DNA from 4 places in the Uliginosibacterium sp. sgz301328 genome. Region 4 is predicted to be linked to each of the others. Evidence: predicted binding sites of a transcription regulator. Region 4 holds the regulator's gene; each other region holds the start of a gene.

Region 1 (7,340 bases), on a different contig from region 4:
CGAGCACTATCTTCGTGAGCCGGACACGGGTATCGACCGTATCGTGTCCGCCGATCCCGTGCCGACGGCCGCTCCGCAAGCGCCGGCCCAGGCCCAGACTCAGCGGCTGCGCGTACTCGTGGCCGAGGCCGACGACGATATTCGCACTACGGCGCGGCGCGCGTTGCTCGACGCCGGATACGACGTGGCCGAGGCGCGCGACGGCTATACGGCGACCGAACTGGCGCTGGATTTCCAGCCCGACATGATGCTCATGGCCTGGCAGTTGCAGGACGTCAGCGGCGTCGAACTGGTCAAGACCTTGCGCAAGACGCGCATCGGCCGGGCGATCTATGTGGTGGCGCTGACCGACAGCGTCAGTGAAGACCTGTTGATCGAAGCCTACGAATCCGGGGCCGACGCGGTACTGGGCAAGCCGGTGAATCCACGTCTGTTGCAGGCCCGGCTCAAGGCGGCGTGCCGCCTGACCTCGCTCCACCAGGAGATCGAGCACGATCGCGAGGAAATCCGCCACTTTGCCGCCGAACTGGCTGTCAGCAACCGTCGCCTCCAGGAAGTGGCGCTGATGGATTCGCTGACCGGCTTTCCGAATCGGCGGTTCTTTACCGATCGCCTGACGCAGGAGTGGTCGGCGTCGTCGCGTAGCGGCAGGCCGCTGGCGTGCCTGATGATCGATATCGATCAATTCAAGTCGATCAACGATACCTACGGTCACGACGTGGGCGACTCCGTCCTGCGCCAGGTCTCGGCGGCCATCCGCCAGGGGCTGCGTTCGCATGATGTGGTGGCTCGTACGGGCGGCGACGAGTTCCTGGTGATGTGCCCCGATACGACGCTCGAAGCCGCCTTGCGCTGCGCCGAGCGGGTGCGTTCAACGGTGGAGCGCGCCGAAGTGGTGGCGGGCATGTTGCACTTGCGCATCACCATCAGTGCAGGCGCTGCGGCGCGCAATGCAGGTGTTGTCGATACCGATGCGCTGATCAAGCGGGCGGATCAGGGCCTTTATCTCGCCAAGCAACTGGGGCGCAATCGTGTAGCCTCCGTGCAGTTGCAGGAAGTCACAGAATCGGGGAACGCCGATAATTCGTGAATTTGAGAAAAACGACGAACGGCGGTCTGGAATTTGTTGCTGGCGAAGACTCGAAAAAATAGTTCGCGAAAGTCTAAAGTTCTGTGACGCGCTGCCGATAACAATGAAGATCGCTGATTTCATTGAAGTAATTTTCCTGATACGGAACTGGTAACAGTTCTGTAGCGGGTTTCATTGCTGCGTGTAGGATAAATTCCTACATCCGATGTTCTTTTTGTTTCTACTGTTTTTAGCGATTTTGCCTGATTGGTACCGCCTGACCCGGGCGGCACACTCGCCTCACCTGCTGACGAAACCGTCAGAGACCGTGCGAAAGAGGTAGTGTGAAATGAAGGCCACCGACGTTCAAAGCGAGATCAAGGAGCTGAATCTCGCGTATCTGATGCTCGCGCAGCAAATGATCAAGACCAGTCGCGAGTCCGCCATGCTGAAGCTGGGCGTGGGCTCCGATGTCGCTGACATCATCGAAGGGCTGACCCCGGGCCAGATCCTGCGTATGGCAGGTTCCGACATGATGCTGTGCCGCTTCCGCTTTGACGACGGTCTGCTCGTCAATCTGCTCGCCAACCACGAACGCGACTCCGCGGCCTCGCGCATTCACGCCGCTATCCTGGCTGCGGGTCGTCCGGTCGAGCAGGTCGCCTGAGGAGCCCGTCATGCGCATGAAGAGTCTGATTCAGGACGCGCAGGAAACCCAGCGCGCGATGGAAATGATCGAACTCGGCGCTCGCATGCAGATGCTGGAGTCCGAAACCGGCCTGTCGCGCGAACGCCTGCTCAAGCTGTACAAGGAAATCCGCGGTGAATCGCCGCCCAAGGGCATGCTGCCGTTTTCGACCGATTGGTTCATGCCGTGGCAGCAGAACGTTCACGCCTCGTTGTTCATGGCGTTCCTCGGGTTCATCCAGCGCAATACCGGTTTGAGCGGGCTGGATGCCACGCTCAAGGCGTTCCGCATCTACAAGGAGCACACCGAAAACCAGGGGCTCGATCAGGTGATGAGCCTGACCCGCGCCTGGACGCTGGTGCGTTTCTTCGACGCCAAGATGCTGCAACTGGCGACCTGCACTTGCTGCCAGGGCCAGTTTGTCGCCCACGCGTACGACCCGACCAAGGGCTACGTCTGTGGACTCTGCAACATGCCGGCGCGCGCCGGTAAGGGCAAGCGCGCCGCAGCACGCGAAGAGGCCGTCGCTGCCGCAATGTAGCCTCCGCTCTCCGATTCGCACTCCTCGCACTAATGACGCCGGCGCCAGCCGGCGTCGTCATTTGCAGTCCGCCATATTGCGCCGGGAAGCCGGTCGTCGCCATCCCCTCGGCGTGCCGTTCAAGTTCGAACAGGGTGCGCCGTTACCAATACAGGAAACCAACTAAAAGCAGTCCCCCAAAGGCACTTAAATGGTCTTGCTTGTCGGCTATGTATTGATTCTTGCCGCCTCCGTCGGCACCTACGCGATCCACGGCAATGTGGCCGTACTGTGGGTGCCCACTGAATACCTCGCCATCGTCGGCCTGATGACCGGTGGCTTCGTCGCCGCCAACCCGATGAAGATCGTCAAGGCCACGTTCAAGGCGCTGCCGGGCGTACTCAAGGGCGCGCCGTACAACAAGGCGCTGTATGTGGATCTGCTGGCGATGCTGTTCGAGCTGCTTTCCAAGGTCCGCAAGGAAGGCTTGATGTCCATCGAGAATGACATCGAGAACCCCGAGTCCAGCCCCATCTTTTCGAAGTACCCGGCATTCCTGGCCGACCATCATGCGGTGGAGTTCCTGACCGACTATCTGCGCATGATGGTCGGTGGCAACCTCAATGCGTTCGAACTCGAAAACCTCATGGACGTGGAGCTCGAAACGCATCATCACGAAGCGGCCGCGCCGGCGCACGCCGTGACCAAGATCGCGGATGCCTTACCGGCGTTCGGTATCGTCGTGGCGGTGATGGGGGTTGTGAACGTGATGAGCTCGGTGGGCGAGCCGCCGGCGGTATTGGGCAAGATGATCGGCGGCGCGCTCGTCGGTACATTCCTCGGGATTCTGCTTTCGTACGGTTTTGTCGCACCGGTGGCCAACCAGCTCGAACAGAAATGCGAGGCGTCCGGGAAGATCTATCAGTGCATGAAAGCCGTGCTGCTGGCCAGCATGAGCGGCTATGCGCCGCAGGTCGCGGTGGAGTTCGGCCGCAAGGTGCTCGCCTCGGATGACCGGCCGAATTTCCGCGAGCTGGAAGAAGAGATCAAGAATCGCAAGGGCAAGTGACCGCCATGGATGATCAGCGGCCCATTGTCGTCAAACGCATCGTCAAGAAAGGCGGTGCCCATCATGGCGCGGCGTGGAAGATCGCTTACGCCGACTTCGTGACGGCGATGATGGCTTTCTTTCTGCTCATGTGGCTGCTCGGCTCCACGACCAAGGGTGACCTCAAAGGCATCGCCGATTACTTTCAGAATCCGCTTAAGCTTTCTCTGCAAGGCGGCCCGGGCTCGGGGGCCGCGACGACGCCGATCGAAGGCGGCGGCAAGGATCTGACCAAATCGGTAGGCGAGGTCGCCCGCAGCAACGACCGCGACGCGCGCACGCTGACCAAGGTGCAGGTAAGCAGCAAGCCTTCACCGCAGGAAGAGAAGGTCGAGCGCGCCAAACTGCAGGATCTGAAGGCGCGCATTGAGTCGGTCATCGAAGCGAGCCCCGATCTTCGCCAGTTCAAGAATCAATTGCTGTTGGATATCACCAGCGAAGGGCTGCGCATCCAGATCGTCGATCAGCAGAACCGGCCGATGTTCGACAGCGCGAGCGCCGAACTCAAGCCGTATGCGCGCGTCATCCTGCGGGCTATCTCGGCGGTGCTCAACCAGGTGGACAACCGGATCGCCGTTTCTGGCCACACTGACGCGGCACAGTACGCGGGCGGCGAGCGAGGGTTCTCCAACTGGGAGTTGTCCGCCAACCGTGCCAACGCCTGCCGGCGCGAACTGGTGGCGGGGGGAATGGACGAACGCAAGATCGTGCGCGTGACAGGGCAGTCGTCGATCATTCCGCTCGACCGGAACGATCCCTTCAACCCGATCAATCGCCGGATCAGCATCCTGGTGATGAACTCGCGCACGGCGGACGCGCTGATGCAGGGCGGGCAGGATGTTGATGTCGAGGCAGATACGGCGGACGCCGAACAACTGGCGGCTGAGTTGTCGTCGGCACCGAAGGCCGGTGGCGCAGAACGTCGCTGAACCGGCCTTCTGAGGCAGGAGCCCGGCTGTGCGGCCGGGCTTGGCGTTGCTGGCTGCTTATTCCGGACAGAACAAGCCGTGTTTGCGGAAGATCGCTCGCGCTTTCGATACCTGTTCAGGCGTCGGCGTTGGCGTGTCAGCCAGTTGGTAGTCCATCCCCAGTTGTTCCCATTTGAACTTGCCGAGTTGATGGAAAGGCAGGACCTCGGCGCGTTCGACATTGCCCAGCGATGCGGCAAAGCGCGCCACGCCTTCGATGTTGTCGTCGGCGTCGGTCAGGCCTGGCACCAGCACGAAGCGAACCCACATCGGACGCTTGCGTTCGGCCAGTCGCCGCGCAAAAGCCAGCACGGGTTCGACTGGTTTGGCGGTGGCGCGGATGTGCGTCTCCGGGTCCCAACTCTTGATGTCGAGGAGGAACAGATCAATCTGGTCGAGTTCTTCGTCCGATAGCTTGTTGCCCAGGAAGCCATTGGTGTCGAGCGCCGTGTGGATGCCCATCGCGCGCGCGCCACGCAGGATGTTCATCACGAAACGGTCCTGCACCAGCGGCTCGCCGCCGGATACCGTCACGCCGCCGCCCGAAAGGCGCAGGTAGTCCTTGTACTTGCCCAGCTCTTCGAGGATGTCGTCGGCTGCGACGAGGCGGCCGTGCTTGAGCTTCCAGGTGTCCGGGTTGTGACAGTACTGGCAGCGGAATTCGCAGCCTGTCGTCCAGAACACGACGCGGACGCCGGGGCCATCGACGGCGGAGCCGGTTTCTTCTGAATGCAGGAATCCCCAACGACCTTCGTGGCCGATCTCTTCGGCCTGGTTGTCGTTGATCTCGTCGTTGCTCTCTGTACGGAGTTCAAAGCGGCTGCCCTGGAGGCGGCGCTTGGCAGTTTGTGGTGTCGTCATGGTTATATGACCTGGTTGCCAGAAAGAAAAATCCCGGTCAGGGCGGTGCCCTGACCGGGATGCTCTTACTTAGACAGCAGAGCCGTCAATCAGAGTTCGCCGTGGAACGTCCGGTTGATGACGTCGAGCTGCTGTTCGCGGGTCAGCTTGATGAAGTTGACCGCGTAGCCGGACACGCGGATGGTCAGCTGCGGGTACTTCTCCGGGTGATCCATGGCGTCGACCAGCGTGTCACGATTGAGCACGTTGACATTGACGTGGAAACCGGTGGTACCGAAGAAGCCGTCCAGCGAACGGGCCAGGTTGGTGGTCTGGTCATTCACGTTCGAACCCATGCCGCTCGGCACGATGCTGGAAGTCAGCGAGATACCGTCCTGGCAGTGCTCGTACGGAATCTTGGCGACCGACATGGCCGAGGCCACGAAGCCCAGCTTGTCGCGGCCGTGCATCGGGTTTGCACCCGGAGCAAACGGTTCGCCAGCGCGGCGACCGTCCGGCGTGTTGCCGGTGGCCTTGCCGTACACCACGTTCGACGTGATGGTCAGTACCGACTGGGTGTGCAGCGCGTCGCGGTAGGTCTTGTGCTTGCGCAGTTTGTTCATGAACGTTTCGGTCAGCCAGACAGCGAACTGGTCGACGCGGTCGTCGTTGTTGCCGAACTTCGGGAAGTCGCCTTCCGTCACGTAGTCAGTGATCAGCCCGGAGTCGTCGCGAACGACCTTGACCTTGCCGTACTTGATCGCGGACAGCGAGTCAGCGACCACCGACAGACCAGCAATACCGAAGGCCATCGTGCGCAGCGGGTTGTAGTCGTGCAGCGCCATTTCGATACGCTCATAGGCGTACTTGTCGTGCATGTAGTGAATGACATTCATTGCATTCACGTAAGTGCGGGCCAGCCATTCCATGGCGTGGTCGAACTTGGCCATCACGTCGTCGAAGTCGAGGTATTCACCCTTGACTGCGTCGAACGCGTCCATGACCTGGTCGCCGGATACTTCGTCGCGGCCGCCGTTGATGGCGTACAGCATGCACTTGGCCAGGTTGACGCGAGCGCCGAAGAGCTGCATCTGCTTGCCGACACGCATGGCCGATACGCAGCAGGCGATGGCGGTGTCGTCACCCCAGGCCGGTCGCATCAGTTCGTCGGACTCATACTGGACGGCGCTGGTGTCGATGGAAACCTTGGCGCAGAACTTCTTGAAGCCTTCCGGCAGCTTCGGCGTCCAGAACACCGTCATGTTGGGTTCCGGTGCCGGCCCCAGGTTGTACAGGGTCTGCAGGTAACGGAAACTGTTCTTGGTCACCAGCGGACGGCCGTCAGCCGCCACGCCGCCGATCGATTCGGTCACCCAGGTCGGGTCGCCCGAGAACAGCGCGTCGTATTCCGGTGTGCGCAGGAAGCGGACGATGCGCAGCTTGATGACGAAGTCGTCGATGATTTCCTGGGCTTGCGATTCGGTCAGCGTGCCTTCGGCCAGATCGCGCTCGAAGTAGGCGTCCAGGAAAGTCGAGGTGCGGCCCAGCGACATGGCGGCGCCGTTCTGTTCCTTCACGGCACCCAGGTAGCCGAAGTACAGCCATTGCACGGCTTCCTTGGCGGTTGCAGCCGGACGGGAAATGTCGAAGCCGTACTTGGCGGCCATTTCCTTCAGCTCGCTCAGGGCCTTGACTTGTTCCGACAGTTCCTCACGGTCGCGGATGATCTCGTCGGTCGAGTGAGCGCCATCGATGGAAGCCTTTTCAGCCTTCTTGAACTTGATCAGCGCATCGACGCCATACAGAGCCACGCGACGATAGTCGCCGATGATGCGGCCACGACCATAAGCATCGGGCAGGCCCGTCACGATGTGCGAGCTGCGCGCCTTGCGCACGTCTGCCGGGTAGGCATCGAACACGCCGTCGTTGTGGGTCTTGCGGTACTTGGTGAAGATCTCGCGGTTCTTGGGGTCAACCGGGAAGTTGAATGCCTTCAGGCTGGTTTCAACCATGCGCCAGCCGCCATTCGGGAAAATCGCGCGCTTCAGCGGAGCATCGGTCTGCAGACCGACGATGACTTCATTGTCTTTGTCGATGTAGCCGGCGTCGTGCGCGGTGATCGAGGAGGGGATTTGCGAAACGTCGAG
Region 2 (7,340 bases), on a different contig from region 4:
TTGGCCTTTTCCGCGCCGTCGATCTTGTCGCCGTGCTCGACCAGCGCCTTCTTGGTCGTGTGGATCAGCGCATCGGCCTGGTTGCGGGCGTCGATCAGTTCGTGCTGGCGCTTGTCTTCTTCGGCGTGAGAGGCCGCGTCATTGACCATGCGTTGCACTTCATCATCCGACAGGCCCGAGTTGGCCTTGATGGTGATCTTGTTTTCCTTGTTGGTGGCCTTGTCCTTGGCCGACACGTGCAGGATGCCGTTGGCGTCGATGTCGAAGGTCACTTCGATCTGCGGCGTGCCGCGCGGTGCGGGCGGAATGCCTTCCAGGTTGAATTCGCCCAGCGACTTGTTGCCGGCCGCCATTTCGCGTTCGCCCTGATAGACCTTGATCGTCACCGCCGGCTGGTTGTCGTCGGCCGTCGAGAACACCTGCGAGTGCTTGGTCGGGATCGTGGTGTTGCGCTTGATCATGGGCGTCATCACGCCGCCGAGCGTCTCGATGCCCAGCGTCAGCGGGCTCACGTCCAGCAGCAGCACGTCCTTGACTTCACCTTGCAGCACACCACCTTGCACGGCAGCGCCCACGGCCACGGCTTCGTCCGGGTTCACGTCGCGGCGCGGTTCCTTGCCGAAGAACTCCTTGACCTTGTCCTGCACCTTCGGCATGCGGGTCTGGCCGCCGACGAGGATCACGTCGTCGATGTCCGAGACCTTCAGGCCGGCGTCCTTGATGGCCTTGCGGCACGGCTCGATGGTGCGTTCGATCAGCTCTTCGACCAGCGACTCGAGCTTGGCGCGCGTCAGCTTCATGGTCAGGTGGGCGGGTACGCCATTGGCCATGGTGATGTACGGCTCGTTCACTTCGGTCTGCTGCGACGAGGACAGTTCGATCTTGGCGCGTTCGGCCGACGCCTTGATACGTTGCAGGGCGATCGCGTCCTTGGACAGGTCGATGCCGTTCTGCTTCTTGAATTCTTCGACGATGTAGTCGATCAGGCGCTGGTCGAAGTCTTCGCCACCCAGGAAGGTGTCGCCATTGGTGGCCAGCACTTCGAACTGCTTGTCGCCATCGACGTCGGCGATTTCGATGATCGAGATGTCGAAGGTACCGCCGCCGAGGTCGAATACAGCGATCTTCTGGTCCTTCTTGCCGCCCTTGTCGAGGCCGTATGCGAGTGCCGCAGCCGTCGGCTCGTTGATGATGCGCTTGACTTCAAGACCGGCGATGCGGCCGGCATCCTTGGTAGCCTGACGCTGGCTGTCGTTGAAGTAAGCCGGCACGGTGATGACGGCCTCGGTGACTTCTTCACCCAGGTAGTCTTCGGCGGTCTTCTTCATTTTGCGCAGCACGTCGGCGGAAATCTGCGGCGGGGCCATCTTCTTGTTGCGCACTTCCACCCAAGCGTCGCCGTTGTCGGCCTTGACGATGGAGTAGGGCATCAGGCTGATGTCCTTCTGCACTTCTTTCTCTTCAAAGCGGCGGCCGATCAGGCGCTTGACCGCGAAGAGGGTGTTCTTGGCGTTGGTGACCGCCTGGCGCTTGGCCGGTGCGCCGACCAGCACTTCGCCGTCTTCCATGTACGCGACGATGGATGGCGTGGTGCGCGCGCCTTCGGCGTTTTCGATGACCTTGGGCTGGCCGCCTTCCATGATGGCCACGCAGCTATTGGTGGTGCCCAGGTCAATCCCGATGATCTTGCCCATGTTCGTTTTCTCCTTTGTCGACGCCCCGTATCCCGGGTCCGTCCAGAATTTCGTGATGCTTTCTAAATGCGGCTGTGTCGCCCGACTTCAACCCCTTTGCGGGCCGTTTCCGCGAAAAACGCGCGAAATCGGGCGAAAAAAAGCGCGCGGCGGCGACTTACTGGCCGCTTTTGGCGACAGAGACCAGCGCCGGGCGCAGGATGCGGCCTTCCAGCGCGTAGCCCTTCTGGAAGACCTGCAGCACGGTGTTGGCCGGCTGGTCGGATTCCACGGCGCTCATGGCTTGGTGCTTGTGTGGGTCGAACTTCTCGCCGACCGGGTTTACTTCTTCCACGCCGCTCTTTTCGAAGGCGCGGGCAAGATTGCGCAGCGTCAGTTCCACGCCATCGCGCAGTGATTCGAGCGTGGCGTTATCGACGGCCAGGGTCTGTTCGAGGCTGTCCTTGACCGACAGGAGTTCGTTGGCGAACTTTTCGATGGCGAACTTGGCGGCCTTGGTGACGTCTTCCTGCGCGCGGCGGCGCATGTTTTCCGTCTCGGCCTTGGCGCGCAGCCAAGCGTCGTAGTGTTCGGATGCCTTCAGTTCCAGCTGACGCAGTTGTTCCTGCAGGCTGGGGATGATGTCGGGGCCATTGCCGACGGCGTCAGCCGTGGCGGGCGTCGCGTCCGTAGCCGGCGAAGCGCCGTCGGTCAGTTCCTGGGGCGCGAGCGAGTCTTGTTTGTCCTGCATGAAAAAGGCTCCCTGATAAGATTCAACAGCCTTAATGGGGGCGTCCCGCGCTGTTTCAAGAGCATTGGCCCTCTTTTTTTCGTCACGCCGATGCGGACGGAGGCCGTTGGTCCTGCAGGCTGGTTTTTGTCAGACTTATTCTCGAAATCGGTAAGATACGCGGTGCGCCGGGCTCGGCGCTATTCTTCAAATCGGTAGCAGGCGGGCAGAATAGGGACAATGGGCTCTTCCATTCCGGAGCGCATCGGCAAGTACAGGATCATCCGCGAAGTGGGCCGCGGGGCGACGGCGGTCGTCTATCTGGCCGAGAATCCCTATTACCCGCAGCCGGTTGCCCTCAAGCATGTGTCCTTCAAGGACCGGGGGCGCGACGAGGCCAAGTGGAATCGCCGGCTACTCAAGCTGCTGCGGGCCGAAGAGGCGGTGGCCAACAAGCTGGACCACCCCAACATCATCAAGATCTTCGAGGCCGTCATCGAGCAGGAAGAGGCCTACATCGTCATGGAGTACTTCCCGGGCAAGTCGCTCGAGGAATATTGCAGCTTCGAGCGGATGCTGCCGATCCACCGGACGGTGAGCATCATCTTCAAATGCTGCATGGCGCTGGACTACGCCTACCGCCAGGGCATCGTCCACCGCGACATCAAGCCAGCCAACATCCTGATCGATGACGACGACAACGTGAAGATCACGGACTTTGGGTTGGCGCTGAACATCAACAAGAAGAGCGACCAGGACTCGACCTTCATCATGGGCGTGGGCTCGCCGGCCTATATGTCGCCCGAACAGATCAAGAGCTATCCGCTCAACCAGAAGACCGATCTGTATTCGCTGGGCGTGGTGCTCTTCCATCTGCTCACGGGCCGCTTGCCGTTCCGTGCCAAGAATCCGGCACAACTGGTCTACAAGATCATCAACACCGATCCGCCCTCGGCCAGCCAGCTCAATCCGCTGGTCCCCGAGCAGATGGACGTGGTAATCCGCAAGTCGCTGGAGAAGGATCTCTACTCGCGCTACAAGAACGGCGCCGAGTTTGCGAAGGACCTGTCCGCGGTCCGCTACAAGATCTACGACGAAAAAGACCTCGTGCCGGACAGCACGCGTTTCGGTCAGATACGCCGGCTGCCGTTCTTCACGGAGTTCGATGACATCGAAATCTGGGAGGTCGTCCGCTTCTCGACCTGGCGAGTCGTCGAACCTTTGACGCAGATCATCCGCGAAGGGAGCACCGATCAGCGCTTCGGCATCGTGCTCGAAGGGGAACTGGAGCTGTCGATCGGCGGCCATAAGGCAGGGGTGATCCGGGCCGGCGAGTGTTTTGGCGAGTCGGCCTACCTGGACGAGCAGGATCATCTGCAGCACGTTTCAGTGATCAGCCTGACGCCGGTCCGCTACCTCGAGATCCAGCCCGCGGCCTTGATCCTGGCGTCGGAGGAGTGCCTCGCGCATTTCCGTTCGCGGCTCATTACGACCGTTGCGCGGCGTCTGTCCAATTGCGAACGGCAACTGGCGTTGCAGGGGGAGCCCGCGACGCGCGCAGTCAATGTCACGACCTCTGGCATCGAGCTGCAATTACTCGACAACTAATATTTTTGTTTCATTGCGACGTGAGCCCTAAAGTTTGCACAGTGATCGCCGAAAACCCTGATAGGGCCGAGGGCATCCTGGAAAAAATGCTGCGTCGGCACTCGCAACCTGTCAGGCGTTGGAGGAAGACGTGAGTCGGAGCAGTGTGTATGGAATCAGCCGTGTGGATAACGAACTAAGCCGCACACACGGTTGGCTGGTAACGATCCAGCGGCGCGGAGTGATTCACCGCAAGCATTTTTCGGACGGCGTATTCGGCGGCAAGACGCGCGCCTTCAACGCGGCCAAGGATTTTCGCGACGAAATCATCGCCAGGTACCCGCCGTTTTCGATGCGCGAGTACTCGAACATCGTCAAGAAGAACAACCGTTCAGGCGTAGTGGGCGTGTGCCGCTACTGCGCGTCGGAAACCCGCGACATGCCGGAAGACCGGCAGCGCTGGTTCTGGGTGGCCTCGTGGCCGCTGCCGGACGGTCGTCGCAAGCGCGTCAAGTTCTCGGTCAAGAAGTACGGCGAAGAAGGTGCGTTCAAGCAGGCGCTCAAGGCGCGCAAGGACGCGCTCAAGAAGCTCGAAGGCGAGTTCGATCCGGGTGCCGTGCGCCGCAAGCCGCGCCGCTCGCGTTCGATCGACAGCCGCAAGCTGGCCGCCTGATCTGCGACGGACTGCAAAAGCACAGCGCCGGAGGGCATGCCCTCACGGCGCTTTTTTCGTTGCTATCTGCGCTGGCGGGACGTTTTCAGTGCGCAAACAACGGCAGGCTCAAAAAGCCCTTCAGCACGACTGAATTGGCCAGGTCGATGAAAAACGCGCCCACCACCGGCACGAGAATGAAAGCCAGGTGCGCGGGGCCGAAACGGTTGGTGACGGTCTGCATGTTGGCGATGGCCGTCGGCGTGGCGCCGAGCCCGAACCCGCAATGGCCGGCGGCCAGCACCACGGCTTCGTAGTTGCGCCCCATGAAGCGATAGGTCACGAATACAGCCCACAGTGCCATCGCGATCGTCTGCACGATCAGCATGGCGAGAATCGGCAGCGCCAGATCGATGAGCTGCCACAGCTTGAGCGACATGAGCGCCATGGCGAGGAAGAGCGACAGGCAGGTATTGCCGATCACCGAAAGCGCGCGTTCTTCCATGTCATAGAACGGCGTGTGGGCAACGACATTGCCCACCAGCACACCGCTGAACATCACCCACACAAAGGTCGGCAGCGACCACGCCGTGCCGCTGGTGAGCTTTTCAAGCACGAAGCCGATCGACATGGCGCCAGCCAGCAGGAAGAGCTTTTCCACCAGCAGCTTGGTGGTGATGAGGAGCAGTTTTTCGGGCTTCTCGAAGGCGTTGTCCGGCTCCGCGCCTTGCTCGCCCGCCGTGGCGTCGCGCTTCGCCGCAGGCAGGCGGTCGATCAGGTAGTGCGCGACCGGGCCGCCGATCAGTCCGCCCAGCACCAGGCCGAAGGTGGCGCAGGCCATGGCGACTTCCAGTGCGCCGGAGAGCTGGTATTGCCGCGCGAAGACATCCGCCCACGCGGTGCCCGTGCCGTGGCCGCCGGACATCGTGATCGAGCCGCCCAGCAGGCCGAGCAGCGGATTCACGTCCAGTGCCAGCGCCACGCCGATGCCGAGCACGTTCTGCACGACCAGGAAGGCCGCCACGATCAGCAGGAAGCGCAACAACATGCGGCCGCCCGACAACACCATCTTGATGTTGGCGGCCAGCCCCACGGTGCAGAAGAACATGAGCATCAGCGGCGTCTGGAGCGCGGTGTTGAAGCTGACTTCGATGCCCATGGCACGCAGGACGGTCACCGCGAATGCCGCCACGAGTCCGCCCACGACGGGCTCGGGAATGTTGTAGGTGCGTAAGGGTGCGATGCACGCGATCAGCCCGCGGCCAAGCAGCAGGACCGCGGTCGCGACGAACAGGGATGGGAAAATATCGAGCTGTAGAGTCATGATCGGGGGATGGAGTGCGGCGGCCAGGCAGGATGGCCGCGGGTGGAAGGTCAGTGCCGGCGCTGCTGCGCCCGCCCTGGCGGGCCGTGCATGGTAGGGGCCGGAGCGCGCCGGCGCCTTGATTCATATCGTTCCTGGTGCGCCTGTCTTTGTGTCCAGGCGCGGCGCGGGTGTGCAGCACGGGCCCGCGATGCGCTACGCTCCAAGTCTTTTCCCGAGTCGAACCGCCCGCGTATGAACGACGATCAGTTGCTGCGGTATTCCCGCCATATCCTGCTGCCCGAAATCGACGTCGACGGGCAGTCCGCTTTGCTTGCCGCTCGCGCACTGGTGGTGGGGGCGGGAGGCCTTGGCTCGCCGGCCGCAATGTATCTGGCCAGCGCCGGCGTAGGGGAGATCGTGCTGTGCGATGGTGACACCGTCGACCTGACCAACCTGCAACGCCAGATCCTGCATACCGAGGCGTCGGTCGGCCGGCCGAAGGTCGATTCGGGCCGCGACACGCTATTGCGCCTGAACGGCGAGACACGCATCACGACGCTGGCGCATCGCCTGCAGGGCGACGAACTGGATGAGCAGGTCGCACAGGCCTCGGTCGTGCTCGATTGCTCGGACAACTTTGCCACGCGGCACGCCATCAACCGGGCCTGCGTTGCGCATCGCACGCCGCTGGTGTCGGGGGCGGCCATCCGCTTTGCCGGGCAGTTGTCGGTATTTGATCCACGCTCGCCCGACAATCCCTGCTACCACTGCCTTTTTCCGGAAGCGGACGACGTTGAAGAGGTGCGCTGCGCTGTCATGGGGGTTTTTGCGCCGCTGACCGGCATCGTCGGCAGCATGCAGGCGGCCGAAGCGCTCAAGGTCATCGCCGGATTCGGTTCGCCGCTGGTGGGGCGACTCCTGCTGGTGGATGGGCTGGGAGGGGAGATGCGGACTGTGCGATACGGCCGAGATCCTTCGTGCCCGGTGTGCGGCGAGGGACGTTCGGCTGCACAGCAAGAATAATCTGAATTAATTCTCGTAATAATTTTATCGAATTTGATAAAGAACATTCGGAGATTTACTTACAAATACGTCAGGCATCGTGAATTTACGTTGTAAAGGTTTGAATATGGTCAGAAATTAACGTTTGACTTACAAAGCGCAATGAATAGCCGTGTAAGAATAATTGGCAAATTTAATGAATTTGTCAGCCGTATCCGGCCTCGTTTTGGGCGGAACGGAAAAAGGGAGTCACGGCTATGCAAGACATTCTCATCATCTGCGGCACGCGCCCGGAAATCGTTAAGCTCGCGCCGCTCTACCATGCCCTGTGCGCCCAATCGTGGGCTCGCGTCCAGTGGCTGCACACCGGCCAGCATGGCGACATGGCCG
Region 3 (7,340 bases), on a different contig from region 4:
GTGTCGGGCGGACAGGTGCTGACGGCGGAAGACATGGCCGTGGTGCGGGGCGAGATTACGGCGCAGCCCAATGATGTGATCACGCGCGTCGACCAGGCGGTGGGTCAGTCGGTACGGCAGGCGCTCTCGGACAAGCAGACCTTGCGCGCGGTTTACTTGAAGACCGATGCCGCGATACAGGCCGGGCAGACGGTGAAGATCGTCACTCAGGGCGAAGGATTTTCGGTCGTCAATGAAGGCCGCGCCTTGAACACCGCCGCACGCGGACAGGTGGTGCGTGTCAAGCTGGCGAGCAATCGCGTGCTCAACGGCATCGCGCGTGAGCCCGGCGTGGTGGTCGTGTCAGTGGAATAGTGGGCGCGCACCACGACTGCGCCCACCACATTTGCTATCGTGCGAAGCCAGTCATCCGTTCGCCCATGCCATGAAGTCTTCGCCGACGCTGCGCCTGATTGCGCTGTTCGAGGCCGCCAAGGGCGCCATCGTGCTGGCGGCCGGCTTCGGTCTGCTGACGCTGATCCATGCCGACCTGCAGACCGTGGCGGAAAACCTCGTCCGCCATTCGCATCTCAACCCGGCCAGCCACTACCCGCGCATTTTCATCGACGCTGCCGCGCGTGCATCGAGCGGTAACCTGTGGCTGCTGGCGCTGCTCGCGGCGATGTACTCGGTCATGCGTTTCGTCGAGGCCTACGGCTTATGGTTCGCGCGGCGCTGGGCCGAATGGTTTGCCGTCCTCAGCGCCGGCGCCTTCATTCCGGTGGAAATCTATGAGCTGAGCCGCCACGCAAGCTGGATTCGCGGCAGTGTGCTGGCGGTGAACATCCTCATCGTGATCTACCTGTCGCGCCGGCTCTGGCGCGAGCGCGACGTCTAAGCGCCAGCGCGACGTCTAAGCGCCAGCGCGACGTCTAAGCGCCAGCGCGGTCATTCACCCACCAGGCTGCGCTGCATGAGTGCTTCAGTGTCGGCTTGCGAATAACCCTGGGCGCGCAACACCCACAGCTTGGCGCAGGCCGCCACTGGCGACATCCCGCCGCCACTGACCGCACCGGCGGCCTCCAGCCCGGCCCCGGTCTGGTATTCGCCCAAGCGGACGACGCCACGCAAAGCCTGCGTCACGACAACGATGGTCACGCCACGCGCATGTGCCTTGCGGAGCGAGGCGAGAAATGCCGGGGCACTCGGCGCGTTACCCGCGCCGTAGGCAGCCAGTACCAGCCCTGCAACCGGCTGCGCCAGTACGGCGTCGAGCGTTGCGGGCTCGATACCGGGGTACAGATGCAGACAAGCGACGCGCACCGAAGGATCGATCCGCGCCAGCCGTTCGGCGGGATTCGAATCCGCCCAATCGCCCACGGATGACAGACTCCCTCGTGGCGCATCGAACGCTACATCCGCCGCCGCATCGATCTTGAGCACGCCGACCGCCGGCAAGACCCGCCCACCGAAAGCCACCCGGACGCCCGGCAGGCCGCTGGCGGCATCGCGCAGGGCGAGTCTGAGGTTGTCGATCGCGTCGGTGCCGGGTGCGGCCAGCGGGCGCTGGGAACCAGTCAGCACGACCGGCGTTGGTATGCCGGCAAGAAGGAACGACAATGCGGCAGCCGTCCACGCCAGCGTGTCGGTCCCATGCAGGACGACCACGCCGTCGCAGCCCGCGCTGCGTTCCAGCGTGGCACGCGCGATGCGCAGCCAGTCGGGTGGCGCCATGTCCGCGCTGTCGAGTGGCGGTTCGAGGCAGCTCAGGGTCCAGGTCAGTTCGCCGCCATCCAGGCGACCGCCTGCAAAACCGGGCACGCCATCGAGCAGACGGGAGAAGTCCTCCCCTGCCATGGGCTGCAGGGGCTGGCCGGCACTGCCGATGGTGCCGCCGGTGTAGAGTACGTGGAGTGTGGGCATTCGGTTGTCCGGTCGCGGGACGCGCACACGAGATTGCGAAGCGCGTCAAGTCGGAAGAATTCTAAAGTTTTGTATCGGTCGGCCGTTACAGGAGCTGTGCAGCCGGGAATGGCTGACCATATCGGGCGGGCTTACGCCCGAACATACAAGAAGGGAATCGACGTGAAAATCGATAACTCCGTCAAGACGACGGGAACCACCAGCAGCGAGAGCAGCGGCAAGGCGCGCGCAGGGCGCGAAGCCGCGGCGCCGGCGCCTGCCGCGAGCGCCGGCACGACCGTGCAGTTGTCGTCGCTGTCCGGCAATCTTGCCAAGATCGAAGCGACCATCGGCCAGACGCCCGAGGTGGACAGCGCGCGCGTCAGCGAAATCAAGCAAGCCATTTCGGAAGGCCGTTTCTCGGTCGACTCCGAAAAGGTCGCCGACGGCCTGATCGAAAGCGTGCGCCAGATGCTGGCGGCACAGCCCCGTTCGGCCTGATGAGCGCAGACCTGGCGATGCTGCGCGCACGACTCGGTTCGCTGGTGGCAGCCGAGACGGCGCAGATGCGCGATTTTCTCACGGTGCTCGAACAGGAGCGTGACGTGCTCGGCCAGCCCGATGTCGAGCCGCTGTTCGCGCTGGCCGAGCGCAAGACGCAGATCGCACGCCAGTTGCAGCAGTTTTCCGCTGCCCGCGCCGCCTTGCTGGCGCAGGCAGGCCTGCCGAACAACCGGCAAGGCATCGAAACCTTGCTCGGCGAGTCGTCACACGCCGCCTGGGACGATTTCGTCACCGTGGCCGAAACGGCCCAGACGCTGAATGCCGACAACGGGATCCGCATCACCGAGCGGCTCAAGAGCAACCACCAGGCCCTGGCGATCCTGATGTCGGCGTCGGACCAGCCGACGGTCTATGGCCCGGACGGGCATGCCCGCACCCGGCCCGGCTCCCGCCACTTTGGGAGCTTCTAGCGCAGTTCGTCGGACGAACGTGACGCTGGTGCGACCACCGCGCTACACTTCTGCCGCTTCGGACACCCGAATTTCGGCATGCAAAAGATCCTTCTGTTCCTGCTCCTGCTGGCCGCCATCTATTACTGGCGCAAGCTGCTGGTGAGCGACAAAAAGAAAACCCGACCGACCGAGTCGTCCTCGCCCACGCAGCAACCTGCCTCACGCATCGAAACCATGCTGCCCTGCGCCCATTGCGGTGTGCTGGTGCCGCAGAGCGAAGGCACGACCGTGGCATCGCACTTCTATTGTTCGCAGGAACACGCACGCCTGGGTCCGGCCTCGCACTCATGATCCCGGCCGACGCGCTGCCGCAGGAGTCGTCGCGGTCGGTTTCGATCCGCTACTTCAACCTCTACCGCGTCGTCCTCGCCAGCGCGTTCGCCATCTTCGGCAGCATCTTCGCCCTCGGCGAGATCTCGCCGCACGTCTTCTTCGCATTGGTCGCCGTCTACTGGCTGCTGGCGGTGGCGTTCATCGCGCTGCCGGCCGAGCGCCAGGCCAGCAATGTGATGCTCGCGCTGCAGGTGGCCGCCGACATCTTCGTGCTGACGCTGCTGATGTTCCTGTCGGGCGGCGCGCGCACGGGCATTCCGTATCTGATGATGGTCACCGTGGCCGCGGCCGGACTCGTCAGCGAGGGCCGCATGGTGCTGGGCTTTGCCGCACTGGCGACGATCGCGGTGCTGTTCGAGCAGTTGGTGCGCGTGCTGATCGGTCTGGGACAAATCACCGACTTCACCCGCGTGGGCATGAGTTGCGTGGGTTTTTTCGCCGTCGCCCTGCTCTCGCGCATGCTGGCCCGCCGCGCCCTGGCCAATGAAGAGCTCGCGCTGCGCCGTGGATTGGATCTCGAACGGCAGATGCGCGTGAATGCCCGCATCATCGAAGACATGCAGGACGGGGTGGTGGTGATCGACGGCGAAGGTGCGATCCGCCAACGCAATCCGAGCGCAATCGACCTGCTCGGCCGCGACATGCGTCCTGGCTCGCTGCTGGTGGATTTTTCGCCGATTCTGGCCGACCTGGCCGCACGCCACGACCAGGGCCTGGAGCGCGCCACGTTCCGTTCGCCCGCCAGTTGCCGCACGCTGCGCCTGCGCGTGGCAGAAGCCGGCGGCGACCGCGTGCTATACCTCGAAGACCTCGATCGCATCCAGGCACAGGCACAGCAGATCAAGCTGGCGGCGCTGGGGCGGCTGACCGCGAACATCGCGCATGAGATCCGCAACCCGCTGTCGTCCATCACGCACGCGTCGGATCTGCTGGCGGAAGAGAAACGGGGTGACCTGCAACTGCGACTGCTGCGGATCGTGCAGGACAACGCGGCGCGCATCGAGCGCATGGTCAAGGACGTCCTGGAACTGGGCCGGCGCGATCACATCACGACCGAGTCGCTGGAGCTGGCTGTCTTCCTGCGCACGTTCGTCGATGAGCTGGAACTGCACACGCCGCAAGCCAGTGCGTGTGTGCGACTGGAGTGCGAGCCGGCCCTGCGCGTGAGCTTCGATCGCGTGCACCTGCACCAGATCCTGACCAATCTGGTCAGCAACGCGCTGCGGCACTGCCGCGGCAACGCCGATTCGGTGCGGCTCGAAGCCTTCGCCGCCGACGGCGCCATCGCGATCCAGGTGCAGGACGACGGCCCGGGCGTGCCTGCGGCCGACCGCAACAAGGTCTTTGAACCATTTTTCACCTCCGACCCCAAGGGGACGGGGCTCGGCCTGTATATCGCCCGCGAACTGGCCGAGGCCAATGACGCGCATCTGCGCCTGATGGACAGCACCATCGGCGCGCTCTTCCGGATCACCGCCAGGAGTGCCGCATGACGACACAACCCGACACCGACCGCCGCACCCGCAGCCGCGGGGCAGACATCCTGGTCATCGATGATGAGGATGACATCCGCGAGTTGATCGAACTTTCGCTCTCGCGCATGGGCCTGGGGGCCGACACGGCGGGGTCGGTCGGCGAAGCGATGGAGTTGCTGTCGCAGAAAAGCTACCGGCTGTGCTTGACCGACATGCGCCTGCCGGATGGCGACGGCCTGCAGGTAGTGCGCCACATTGCCACGCACGGCATGGACTTGCCGGTGGCCGTCATCACTGCGCACGGCAGCACCGACAACGCGGTGGCCGCGCTCAAGGCCGGCGCGTTCGACTATCTGTCCAAGCCCGTATCGCTGGAACAGTTGCGAGCGTTGGTCAAATCGGCGCTGGACGTTCCCCTCGCGGAAACCGAGGCGCCGCCCGACACGCAACAGATGATCGGCGAGTCGGCCGCCATGCAGCAGGTGCGCAGCATGGTCGAACGGCTCGCGCGCAGCCAGGCCCCTGTGTATGTGTCGGGTGAGTCCGGCAGCGGCAAGGAACGCGCGGCTCGCATGATCCACGTGCTCGGGCCTCGTTCTGACAAGCCTTTCGTGGCGGTCAACTGCGGTGCGATTCCCGAAAACCTCATGGAGTCGGAGTTCTTCGGCTATCGCAAAGGGGCTTTCACCGGCGCCGAATCGGATCGCGACGGTTTCTTCCAGGCCGCCAACGGCGGCACGCTGTTTCTCGACGAGGTCGCCGACCTGCCGCTGGCCATGCAGGTGAAGTTGCTGCGGGTCATCCAGGAGCGCCGCGTCCGGCGCATCGGCGAGACACAGGAGCAACCCGTCGACGTGCGCATCATCAGCGCCACGCACCAGAACCTGCGCGAGCGCGTTGAACAGAACCGCTTCCGGCAGGATCTGTTCTATCGCCTCAATGTGATCGAGCTTCCCATGCCGTCATTGCGCGAGCGACGTGAAGACGTGCCGCTGCTGGCGCACTCGATCCTGCAGCGCCTGGCCCGCGATGCCGGGCTCGAGGCGCCGGTGCTGACGCCTTCAGCGCTGCGTGCGCTGGAGCACTACGGCTTTCCTGGCAATGTGCGCGAGCTGGAGAACATTCTCGAACGTGCGCTGGCGCTGGCAACGGGGCCGCGCATCGATGCGGACGATCTGCGCCTGGACCCGCCGCACGAGGAGAGCGTGGGCACCGAGGCCCCCGCACCGGGCGGTGCATTGCAGGACTACCTGGATCGCGTGGAACGCCAGGCGATCGTCGATGCGCTGGGCCGCACGGAAGGCAACCGGACGGCAGCCGCGCGGCAGCTCGGCGTGACGTTCCGCTCGTTGCGCTACCGCATGGAGCGCCTGGGGCTCAAGGGCGACAAGGACGAGCGCGAACAGTGATCACCCGGTCAGGAGTGCGTTGAACGGTCGGCTGCGGATTCGGCTTCGAGGGCTTCGTCATCCAGCGCATCCATGCGATGCGCGTAGCCCCACACGATGATGAGATAGATGATCAGCACGCCCTGCGCGCTCATGTAGAAGCCAAGTGGAAAGCCCAGGAAGGTCCACGCGTTCAGGCTGCGCGCAAAGAAGCTGACGGTAAACGTCGCGGCAAACCAAAGCACCAGCAGGGTGATGGTGAGGCGCCGCGTGCGCATCCAGTACAAGGTCGTGTGCATGCCGGCATGGTAGGTGGGCGGGCATGGCCGGCAAGGCAGGCTTTCCCTCATGGGCACTGCAACATGGCAGTCATGGGCGCTCGCTACAGTCGGCGGAATTCATCTCCTCCCGGGCGCCTTCCATGCACGTGCTGATGATCTCGGACGTCTTTTTTCCGCGCATCAACGGCGTTTCGACCTCCATCGAAACCTTCAGGGCCGAACTCCACGCACAGGGCGTCAGGACCTCCCTGCTCGCTCCGGCCTACCCCGCCGAGGACGATCACGACGACGTCATTCGCATCGAATCGCGCTACCTGCCGATGGACCCCGAGGATCGCATGATGAAGCGCGGCGCGATCCGGCAATGGCTCGCCGCGCATCGCAAGGGGACGGAGCGCTTCGACCTGGTCCACATCCAGACGCCGTTCGTGGCGCACTACGCCGGACTGGAAATCGCGCGGACGCTGGGCGTGCCCGCCGTGGCGACTTACCACACCTATTTCGAAGAATACCTGCACCACTACGTGCCTTTCCTGCCGGAAGGCTGGATGCGCGGCGCGGCGCGACGTTTTTCGCGTTCGCAATGCAATGCGCTGGATGCCGTCATCGTTCCTTCGCGCGCTATGGCGGACACGTTGGCTGCGTATGGCGTGGAACGGCCCGTGCACATCCTCCCCACGGGGTTGCCCAACGATCGCTTCGGCGGTGGCGACGGCGACGATTTCCGCACGCGTTATCGCATCGAACCCAATCGTCCGCTGCTGCTTTTTGTCGGGCGCGTGGCCCACGAGAAAAACATCGCCTTCCTGATCGAAGTGATGGGGAAGTTGCGCGCGTCGCATCCCGAGGCACTGCTGCTGGTCACGGGCGAAGGGCCCGCGCTGGGCGCGTTGCGCGAACAGGTCACAAGCGCGGGCCTGACCGCCCAGGTGCGCTTTCTAGGCTACCTGGACCGACGCCACGAAT
Region 4 (7,340 bases):
CGCGCGACCAGCAGTTGGTCTTCAAGAATGCGCAGACGCTCGGTTTCGGCCTCGAGCGTCGTACCACAGGTGGCGATACCTTCGGCGTTGCGGGCTTTTTCGGTCGCCGCGCTTTCGCGCTTGAACACCCACAGCAGGCGCTGGCGTTCGTTGAGCGAATCGGCCAGTTCCTTGTAGGTACGCGCCACTTCGGCCTGCGCGGCGAGCTTTTCGATCTGGCTGCCGAGTTCGGCGCGGATGTCTTCGATACGCGCCAGGTTGTCGCGCGCGTCGGCCAGACGGCCTTCGGTCTCGCGGCGGCGTTCCTTGTACTTGGTGATGCCGGCGGCTTCTTCGAGGAAGGCCCGCACGTCTTCGGGCCGCGCCTCGATGACGCGCGAGATCATGCCTTGCTCGATGATCGCGTAGGCACGCGGCCCCAGGCCGGTGCCGAGGAACAGGTCGATGACGTCCTTGCGGCGTACGCGGACGTTGTTGATGAAGTAGTCCGAGCCGCCGGCCCGGTCGACCACGCGCTTGACGGCGATTTCGGCGTACTGCGACCACTGGCCGGCAGCGCGCCCTTCGGCGTTGTCGAAAATCAGCTCGACGCTGGCCCGCTGCACAGGCTTGCGGGTGGTCGAACCGTTGAAGATGACGTCCTGCATCGACTCGCCACGCAGCGCCGAGGCGCGCGATTCGCCCAGCACCCAGCGCACGGCATCGATCACGTTCGATTTGCCGCAGCCATTGGGCCCCACGATGCCCACCAACTGGCCGGGTGCCAGGATGGTGGTCGGATCGACGAAGGACTTGAAGCCGGCGAGTTTAAGCTTGGACAGGCGCACGTTCGGGAGCGGGTCGGGAAGTCGGCTGTTTTTTCGCCGCGAATGATATCACCCGGTGCCACCCCCCGTCGGCCTTCAGGGCAAAGACTGGCGGGCAGGACGACGCCTGCTCCGCCAAACGCCGTTCAACTGCGGCGATATGCGTCGATTTCAGCGTCCACCGCATCGAAAGTCGCCAGAACGTCGCGCGACGGCGCGCGATCCAGCAGACTGACGACAAAAATGGCCACCGCGCCCAGCAGCGCGCCGGGGAGGATTTCGTAGAGCGCCTGCCATGCGGCCGGGACGATCTGTACGCCAAAGATGCTGCCCTGCTTCCACACAACCACGGTCAGGGCCCCCACCAGCATGCCGGCCAGCGCGCCGTTGCGCGTCATGCGGCGCCACAGCAGCGAGATCACCACCACCGGGCCGAACGCCGCGCCAAAGCCGCCCCAGGCGTAGGAAACCAGTTCCAGCACAGAGTTTTCCGGATTGCGCGCCAGCGCGATGGCCAGCAACGACACCAGCAGCACCGTAATGCGCCCCACCCACACCAGTTCGGCCTGGCCCGCGTTGCGGCGCAGGAAGGCCTTGTAGAAATCCTCGGTCAGCGCGCTGGAGCACACCAGCAACTGGCAGCTCAGCGTACTCATGATGGCGGCCAGGATCGCCGACAGCAGCACGCCGGCGATCCACGGATTGAACAGCAACTGCGACAGCAGGATGAAGACGCGTTCCGGTTGCTGCGCGACCGGCCCGGCCAGTTCGGGATGCTCGGCGAAGTACGCGATACCGAAGAAGCCGACGGCCACGGCGCCCGCCAGGCACAGCACCATCCAGGTCATGCTGATACGGCGAGCCGGCGCGATCGCCTTGTAGCTCGAAGCCGACATGAAGCGCGCGAGGATGTGCGGCTGGCCAAAATAACCCAAGCCCCAGGCCAGCAGCGACACGACGCCTACGACCGAACCGCCCTTGCCCATGTCGAAGAACGACGGGTCCAGCCGATGGATGATGGCCGTGCTCTCGACCAATCCGCCCGACAGGAAGATCACCACCAGGGGCGTCACGACCAGCGCACCGATCATCAGGCTGGCCTGGACCGTATCGGTCCAGCTCACCGCCAGGAAGCCGCCGATCAGCGTGTAGAGGATCGTCGCCAGCGCGCCTACCCACATCGCCGTGGCGTAGGGAATGCCAAAGGTGCTCTCGAAAAGACGGGCGCCCGCCACCACGCCGGAGGCGCAGTACACGGCGAAGAACAGCAGGATGATGACGGCCGAGAGCACACGCAGCAGGCGGCTCTTGTCCTCGAACCGGTAGGTGAAATAGTCCGGCAGGGTCAGCGAATTGTTAGCCCGTTCGGTGTAGACGCGCAGGCGCCCCGCCACCCACTTCCAGTTGCACCAGGCGCCGATGGTCAGCCCGATGGCGATCCACGACTCGGACACGCCATGCAGGAACACCGCGCCCGGCAGGCCCATGAGCAGCCAGCCGCTCATGTCCGACGCACCGGCCGACAGCGCCACCACGAAGGCGCCCAGGCGTCGCCCGCCCAGGATGTAATCCGAAAGGTTGCTGGTGTAGCGATAGGCAATCAGGCCAATCGCGACCATGCCCAATATGTAGAACAGGAAAGTGACGGTAAGCGGCGTACTGGCAGTCGTCGAAAGCATGCGTAGTCTCGATTCGGCCACTCGGAGGTGGCCTGTCAGATTCTTGGACGGGCGACTATGCCAAATCCGTCAATCATCACTTGAGACCTATCGCAAATGCGATGCAGACATCCGGGCGGCATGTCGCGCCCGGCTCACCACGATGAATCAGCGCTGGCCGCGCCGCGCCGACTGACTGAGGTAGCCCTGCAGACGGCTTTCGATGATGCGCGGATTGTCGCCGTGGGCGATGCCGACCAGGCCATCGAGCACCATCTCGCGCGTCGATACCAGGCGGGCAATGCTCGCGGACAGTTTCTTGCCGACCGGCAGGAAGATCAGGTTGGCGCTGCCCACGCCATAGATGGTGGCGACGAAGGCCACCGCGATGCCGGCGCCGAGCTTGCTCGGGTCGGAGAGGTTTTCCATCACGTGGATCAAGCCCATCACCGCGCCGATGATGCCGATGGTGGGCGCATAGCCGCCAGCGGCGTCCCAGATCTTGGCCGCCTGCTTCATTTCATGTTCCCAGGCGCCGATTTCGACGTCCATCACTTCGCGCAGGCGTTCGGGCTCGACGCCGTCCACCAGCAATTGCAGGCCCTTGCGCATGAATGGATCGGCCAGATTGCTGATCTTGTTTTCGAGTGCCAGCAGCCCTTCCTTGCGGGCGGTGGAGCTCCAGCTGACGATTTCGGAGATAAGCCCGTCGGACGGCGGCGCTGGCGGGCTGAACACCCAGCCGGCCATGCCAACGCCCTGGCGGAAGGTGTGCCACGGGCTCTGCAGCATCACCGCGCCGACGGTGCCGCCGATGACGATGAAGAACGCCGTCGGTTGAACCAACGACGACAGATGCCCGCCTTCGAACATGTGCCCCAACACGATGGCGGCGACGCCCAGTAACAGGCCGGCCAGACTGACGAAATCCATTTATCCGTGCATCCCTTCCAAGTTTGCTGCGGGCCACACCGGCGCGCGGCGCGGTGGGCCTATGCCACCTTCGCCCGCTTGCCGCGTTTGCCGCTGCCCGGCCCCGCGTCGCGGCCGGTGGTGATACGCGAGCGCAGGCGAGCGATGGCCTGGCTATGCAGTTGGCACACGCGCGATTCCGACACTCCCAGCACCTCGCCGATCTCGCGCAGGTTGAGGTCTTCCTCGTAGTACAGGCCCATTACCGTCTTTTCGCGCTCCGGCAGGTCTTCGATGGCCTGGATGAGCACCGTGCGCATGTTGTGGTCTTCGAGCAGGTCCAGCGGATCGTTGCTCTCGCCCACGATGTGGCGTTCGAGGAAGTCTTCGTCATCCTCGTCGCCGAAATCCTCGAAATAGACGAGCTGGTAGCCGCGCGCCTCCTGCAGCATCTTCTGGTAATCGGCCAGTTCCATGCCGAGCGACTGCGCCAGTTCGCGTTCGGTCGGCTGGCGGCCGTTCTGCTGTTCCAGCGTGTGGATGGCGGTTTCGATGCGGCGCATTTCGCGTCGCAGGCTGCGCGGCAGCCAGTCGTTCTCGCGCAGACCATCGAGCATGGCGCCGCGGATGCGCTGCACGGCGTAGGTCTCGAACTGCGCGCCCAGGCCCTCTTCATAGCGGCCGACCGCGTCGAGCAGGCCCAACATGCCGTTCTGGATGATGTCCTCGACCTGCACGCTGGCAGGCAGTTTGGCCATCAGGTGATAGGCGATCCGTTTGACCAGCGGCGCGTAGCGCGTAATGAGCTGATCCCGATCCAGTGTTCCGGCGGCGTTATACATCGTTGTCTCTCGTTGGCCAGGGCCAATCACAAGCAGCAGGAGAATGGAGCAACACGGCTGATTCGTGCTCCCATGCCTGCATTGTGCGGGGAGCGTTGTCCTTGCATTGCGCGGATAAGCGCGGAGTATTCACGCCAATCATGCACACGCGGCACTCGTGGCCGGGCTCGCCGCCAATCCGCAGGCCAGATCGCGAAGGCGCTCGACAAAGCCGCCGGGGCTCGACGGCAGCGCCTGACCGAGGTGATCGACGCAGCGCACCTCGATGCCCAACTGACGCCACGCCAGGGCCTGGAAATTGGCCGCCAGTTCGCGCGATTCAAATGTCGTCTGCCCGCTCAAGGTGAGCGCCATACTGCCGATATCGGCAATTCCCTTCAGTTTCTTTAGCGCCGCGTAGGCGGCAGTGATCGATTCGACGCGCGCTTCGGCCACCAGCAGGCAGACGCCGGCCGCGCGCAGCAGGGATGAGGTCGCCGTTGTATCGGCGTGCACGATGGTTTCGTCGGCTTCGAACTGCAGCGTGCGCAGGGCGTCGACCACGCGCCGGCCGAGCACCCGTTCGCGCCCCACCAGGCGGGCCGCGCGCGCCACCGGCAGCAGCATGAGCGCGTCGTCGCGGACCAAGGCTTGCGCCAGCGGCACGTGGCCCTCGATCACTTGCTGCAGATCGAAGCGCGGCGCCGTCCCAAGGTGGTCGGCCAGATTGCCGAAGGCGCTGCATTCTTCCAGTACCAGCAAGCGTTGCCCTGCCCCGGCGCGCGCGCGCAACTGTGCGGCCAGCCAACGGGCGGCCCCTGCACCGCAGGTCAGCACCGCCAGCGAGCGCCCCTGGCCGCCGAACATGCGCCGCAGGCCGGCGGCCTGATCGTATCCGGCCATCATGCGCGTGGCACCGGCGATGCGGGCGCAGACATGATCAGTCCGGCCTCGGCAACATCCAGCTTGTGTGCCGACCTGGCGGGCACTTCGCGCAGGGCGCGGTGAATCACGTAACTGCGGTTGGGCAGGTGCAGGTCTTCCGGCACGCGCTGGCCGGTGGAGACATAGAACACGCCCAGTTCGTTGCGCACGGCGGCATCGATGGCCGGCGCAATGGTGGCCGCCTCATCCAGCTTGGTGATGATGCAGCCTGCAAGATTGGGCGCGTCGTAGGCGCGGATGATCTCGTCGAGCGTGTCGCCACGCACGGTGGCGTTCAGGCACAACAGGCGGCGCACGTTGCCGGCGGAGGCCAGCATCGCGGCTTGTTCCATGACCATCTTGTCGCGCTGACCCATGCCGATGGTATCGATCAGCACCATGTGCTTGCCGCGCAGGTCGGCCAGCGTCTGGCGCAGATCGGCGGCGTCGCGCACCACGCACACCTGTACGCCGAGGATGCGGCCATAGATGCGCAGTTGTTCGTGCGCGCCGATCCGGTAACCGTCGGTGGTGATCAGCGCCACCTTGTCGGCGCCATGGCGCACCACGCAGCGTGCGGCCAGCTTGGCCGTGGTGGTGGTCTTGCCCACACCCGTCGGGCCGACGATGGCGTACACGCCGCCGCGATCGATGATGTCGGCGTCGGATGCCAGCAAGCGCAGCTTGCGATCGAGCATGCCCTTGACATGGGCGCGCGCGTCGGTCACCGCCATGTCGCCGACGATGCCCTCAGTCAGCGAGCGCGTCAGTTGCGACGAAAAGCCTGCTTCGAGCAGTTCGGCCATCAATTGCGTGCGCGCCGGTGCGGTACGGGTGATTTCGTTCCAGGCAAACCCGGCCAGTTGGCGTTCGAGCATGCCCTTGATCGAGGCAAGCTCATCCATCAGGCGCGCGTTTGTCGCTTCGAGCGCGGCCAGCTTGGCGGCCTCGACGGCCGCAGCGGCGGGCGCGACGTCTTCACGTTGTGACTGGGCGATGGCGCGCGGCGCGGGCTCGTCGATCGCACGGCGCAGCGGAGGCAGGTCGTGATGCACCGAGGCCCGATGGGTCAGCGTCGGCTCAGCGGATTGTTCGCGCGCCAGGCGGGCAATGTGCTGGCCCAGCGTCAGGGTGAAATCATCGTCACTCGGAGCCGGTGCGGCTGCACGGGCCACCGGTGCCGCAACGGGGGCCGGAGCAGGCGTCGATTCGGGCCGGCGCACCTGTTGGGCGGCAGCCGAGAAGCTGGCGATGGCCTCGGCCGGCATGGCAACGATTTCCACGCCGTCCGGCACCGAGCGATTGGACAGCACGACCGCGTCGCCGCCGAGTTCGGCCTTTACCATGGCCAGCGCTTCACGGGCGCTGCGCGCGACGAATTTCTTCACGTCCACCATTTAATCAGCCTCCAACAACCGCAGTGACACGGATGGTGCGCGATTCAGGCACCTCCGAATGAGCAATGACTTTGAGATTCGGCACGGCGCGGCGCACAAAGCGCGCCAGCAGCCAGCGCAAGGCGTTCGGCACCAGCAGTACGGCCGGCAGGCCGAGGTCTTCCTGGCGCTGGGCGGCCGTGGCCGATTCGCGCAGCAGCGTGTCAGCCAGACCCGGCTCGATGGCGGCATCTGCGCCACCGGTGTGCATGGCTTGTTGCAGCACGCGCTCCAGCGAGGGGTCGAGCGCGATGACTTGCATCTCGCTGTTGCCCGGGAACAGTTGCTGCACGATGGCGCGGCCCAGCGCGATACGTACGCGGCCGGCCAGTTCCAGCGGGTCCTGAATGCGCGTGGCGTGCTCGGCCAGGGTTTCGACGATGGTGCGCATGTCGCGAATGGCGATGCCTTCTTCCAGCAGGTACTGCAGCACGCGTTGCAGCGTATGCAGCGGCAGCGTCTTCGGCACGAGGTCTTCGACCAGCTTGGGCGATTCCTTGGCGATGTGGTCGAGCAGTTGTTGGGTTTCCTGGCGGCCGAGCAGATCGGACGCATGGCTGAGGATGACGTGGTTGAGGTGCGTGGCGACCACCGTGCTGCCATCGACCACGGTGTAGCCCAGCGCATGCGCCTGTTCACGCAGGCTGGAGTCGATCCACACCGCCGGCAGGCCGAAGGCCGGATCGGTCGTCGGCGTGCCCGGCAGGTTGCCCGCCACGCGGCCCGGATTGATGGCCATCAGTTGGTTCGGATAGGCCTCGCCCTGCCCGATCTCCACGCCTT

What was found. Region 4 encodes FliA, which starts transcription of late flagellar genes. Its sites were predicted from a motif close to CTAAAGTTNNNNNNNNNNNNGCCGNTA; they were not measured.
Region 1: the regulator FliA is predicted to act here: its motif matches at 2,417-2,443, upstream of motA (flagellar motor stator protein MotA).
Region 2: the regulator FliA is predicted to act here: its motif matches at 4,039-4,065, upstream of ACDA63_RS15685 (AP2 domain-containing protein).
Region 3: the regulator FliA is predicted to act here: its motif matches at 1,964-1,990, upstream of flgM (flagellar biosynthesis anti-sigma factor FlgM).

What each region holds. Positions count from the first base shown of each region.
Region 1 is NZ_JBGVSA010000001.1:216,683-224,022, reverse strand. Features, by position in the region: gene ACDA63_RS01005 (diguanylate cyclase) at 1-1,090, shown strand, start outside; gene flhD (flagellar transcriptional regulator FlhD) at 1,419-1,736, shown strand; gene flhC (flagellar transcriptional regulator FlhC) at 1,747-2,298, shown strand; gene motA (flagellar motor stator protein MotA) at 2,489-3,346, shown strand; gene motB (flagellar motor protein MotB) at 3,352-4,314, shown strand; gene pflA (pyruvate formate-lyase-activating protein) at 4,372-5,214, opposite strand; gene pflB (formate C-acetyltransferase) at 5,304-7,340, opposite strand, start outside.
Region 2 is NZ_JBGVSA010000022.1:28,161-35,500, reverse strand. Features, by position in the region: gene dnaK (molecular chaperone DnaK) at 1-1,694, opposite strand, end outside; gene grpE (nucleotide exchange factor GrpE) at 1,852-2,424, opposite strand; gene ACDA63_RS15690 (protein kinase) at 2,644-4,011, shown strand; gene ACDA63_RS15685 (AP2 domain-containing protein) at 4,175-4,663, shown strand; gene gltS (sodium/glutamate symporter) at 4,749-5,966, opposite strand; gene ACDA63_RS15675 (ThiF family adenylyltransferase) at 6,201-6,971, shown strand; gene wecB (non-hydrolyzing UDP-N-acetylglucosamine 2-epimerase) at 7,208-7,340, shown strand, end outside.
Region 3 is NZ_JBGVSA010000003.1:185,819-193,158, forward strand. Features, by position in the region: gene flgA (flagellar basal body P-ring formation chaperone FlgA) at 1-354, shown strand, start outside; gene ACDA63_RS03595 (DUF2127 domain-containing protein) at 425-877, shown strand; gene ACDA63_RS03600 (asparaginase) at 928-1,902, opposite strand; gene flgM (flagellar biosynthesis anti-sigma factor FlgM) at 2,065-2,382, shown strand; gene ACDA63_RS03610 (flagella synthesis protein FlgN) at 2,382-2,855, shown strand; gene ACDA63_RS03615 (PP0621 family protein) at 2,934-3,188, shown strand; gene ACDA63_RS03620 (PAS domain-containing sensor histidine kinase) at 3,185-4,723, shown strand; gene ACDA63_RS03625 (sigma-54-dependent transcriptional regulator) at 4,720-6,114, shown strand; gene ACDA63_RS03630 (DUF4212 domain-containing protein) at 6,123-6,392, opposite strand; gene ACDA63_RS03635 (glycosyltransferase) at 6,515-7,340, shown strand, end outside.
Region 4 is NZ_JBGVSA010000006.1:64,239-71,578, reverse strand. Features, by position in the region: gene smc (chromosome segregation protein SMC) at 1-827, opposite strand, end outside; gene putP (sodium/proline symporter PutP) at 953-2,485, opposite strand; gene ACDA63_RS06230 (flagellar motor protein) at 2,633-3,397, opposite strand; gene ACDA63_RS06225 (RNA polymerase sigma factor FliA) at 3,457-4,218, opposite strand; gene ACDA63_RS06220 (MinD/ParA family protein) at 4,357-5,103, opposite strand; gene flhF (flagellar biosynthesis protein FlhF) at 5,100-6,518, opposite strand; gene flhA (flagellar biosynthesis protein FlhA) at 6,523-7,340, opposite strand, start outside.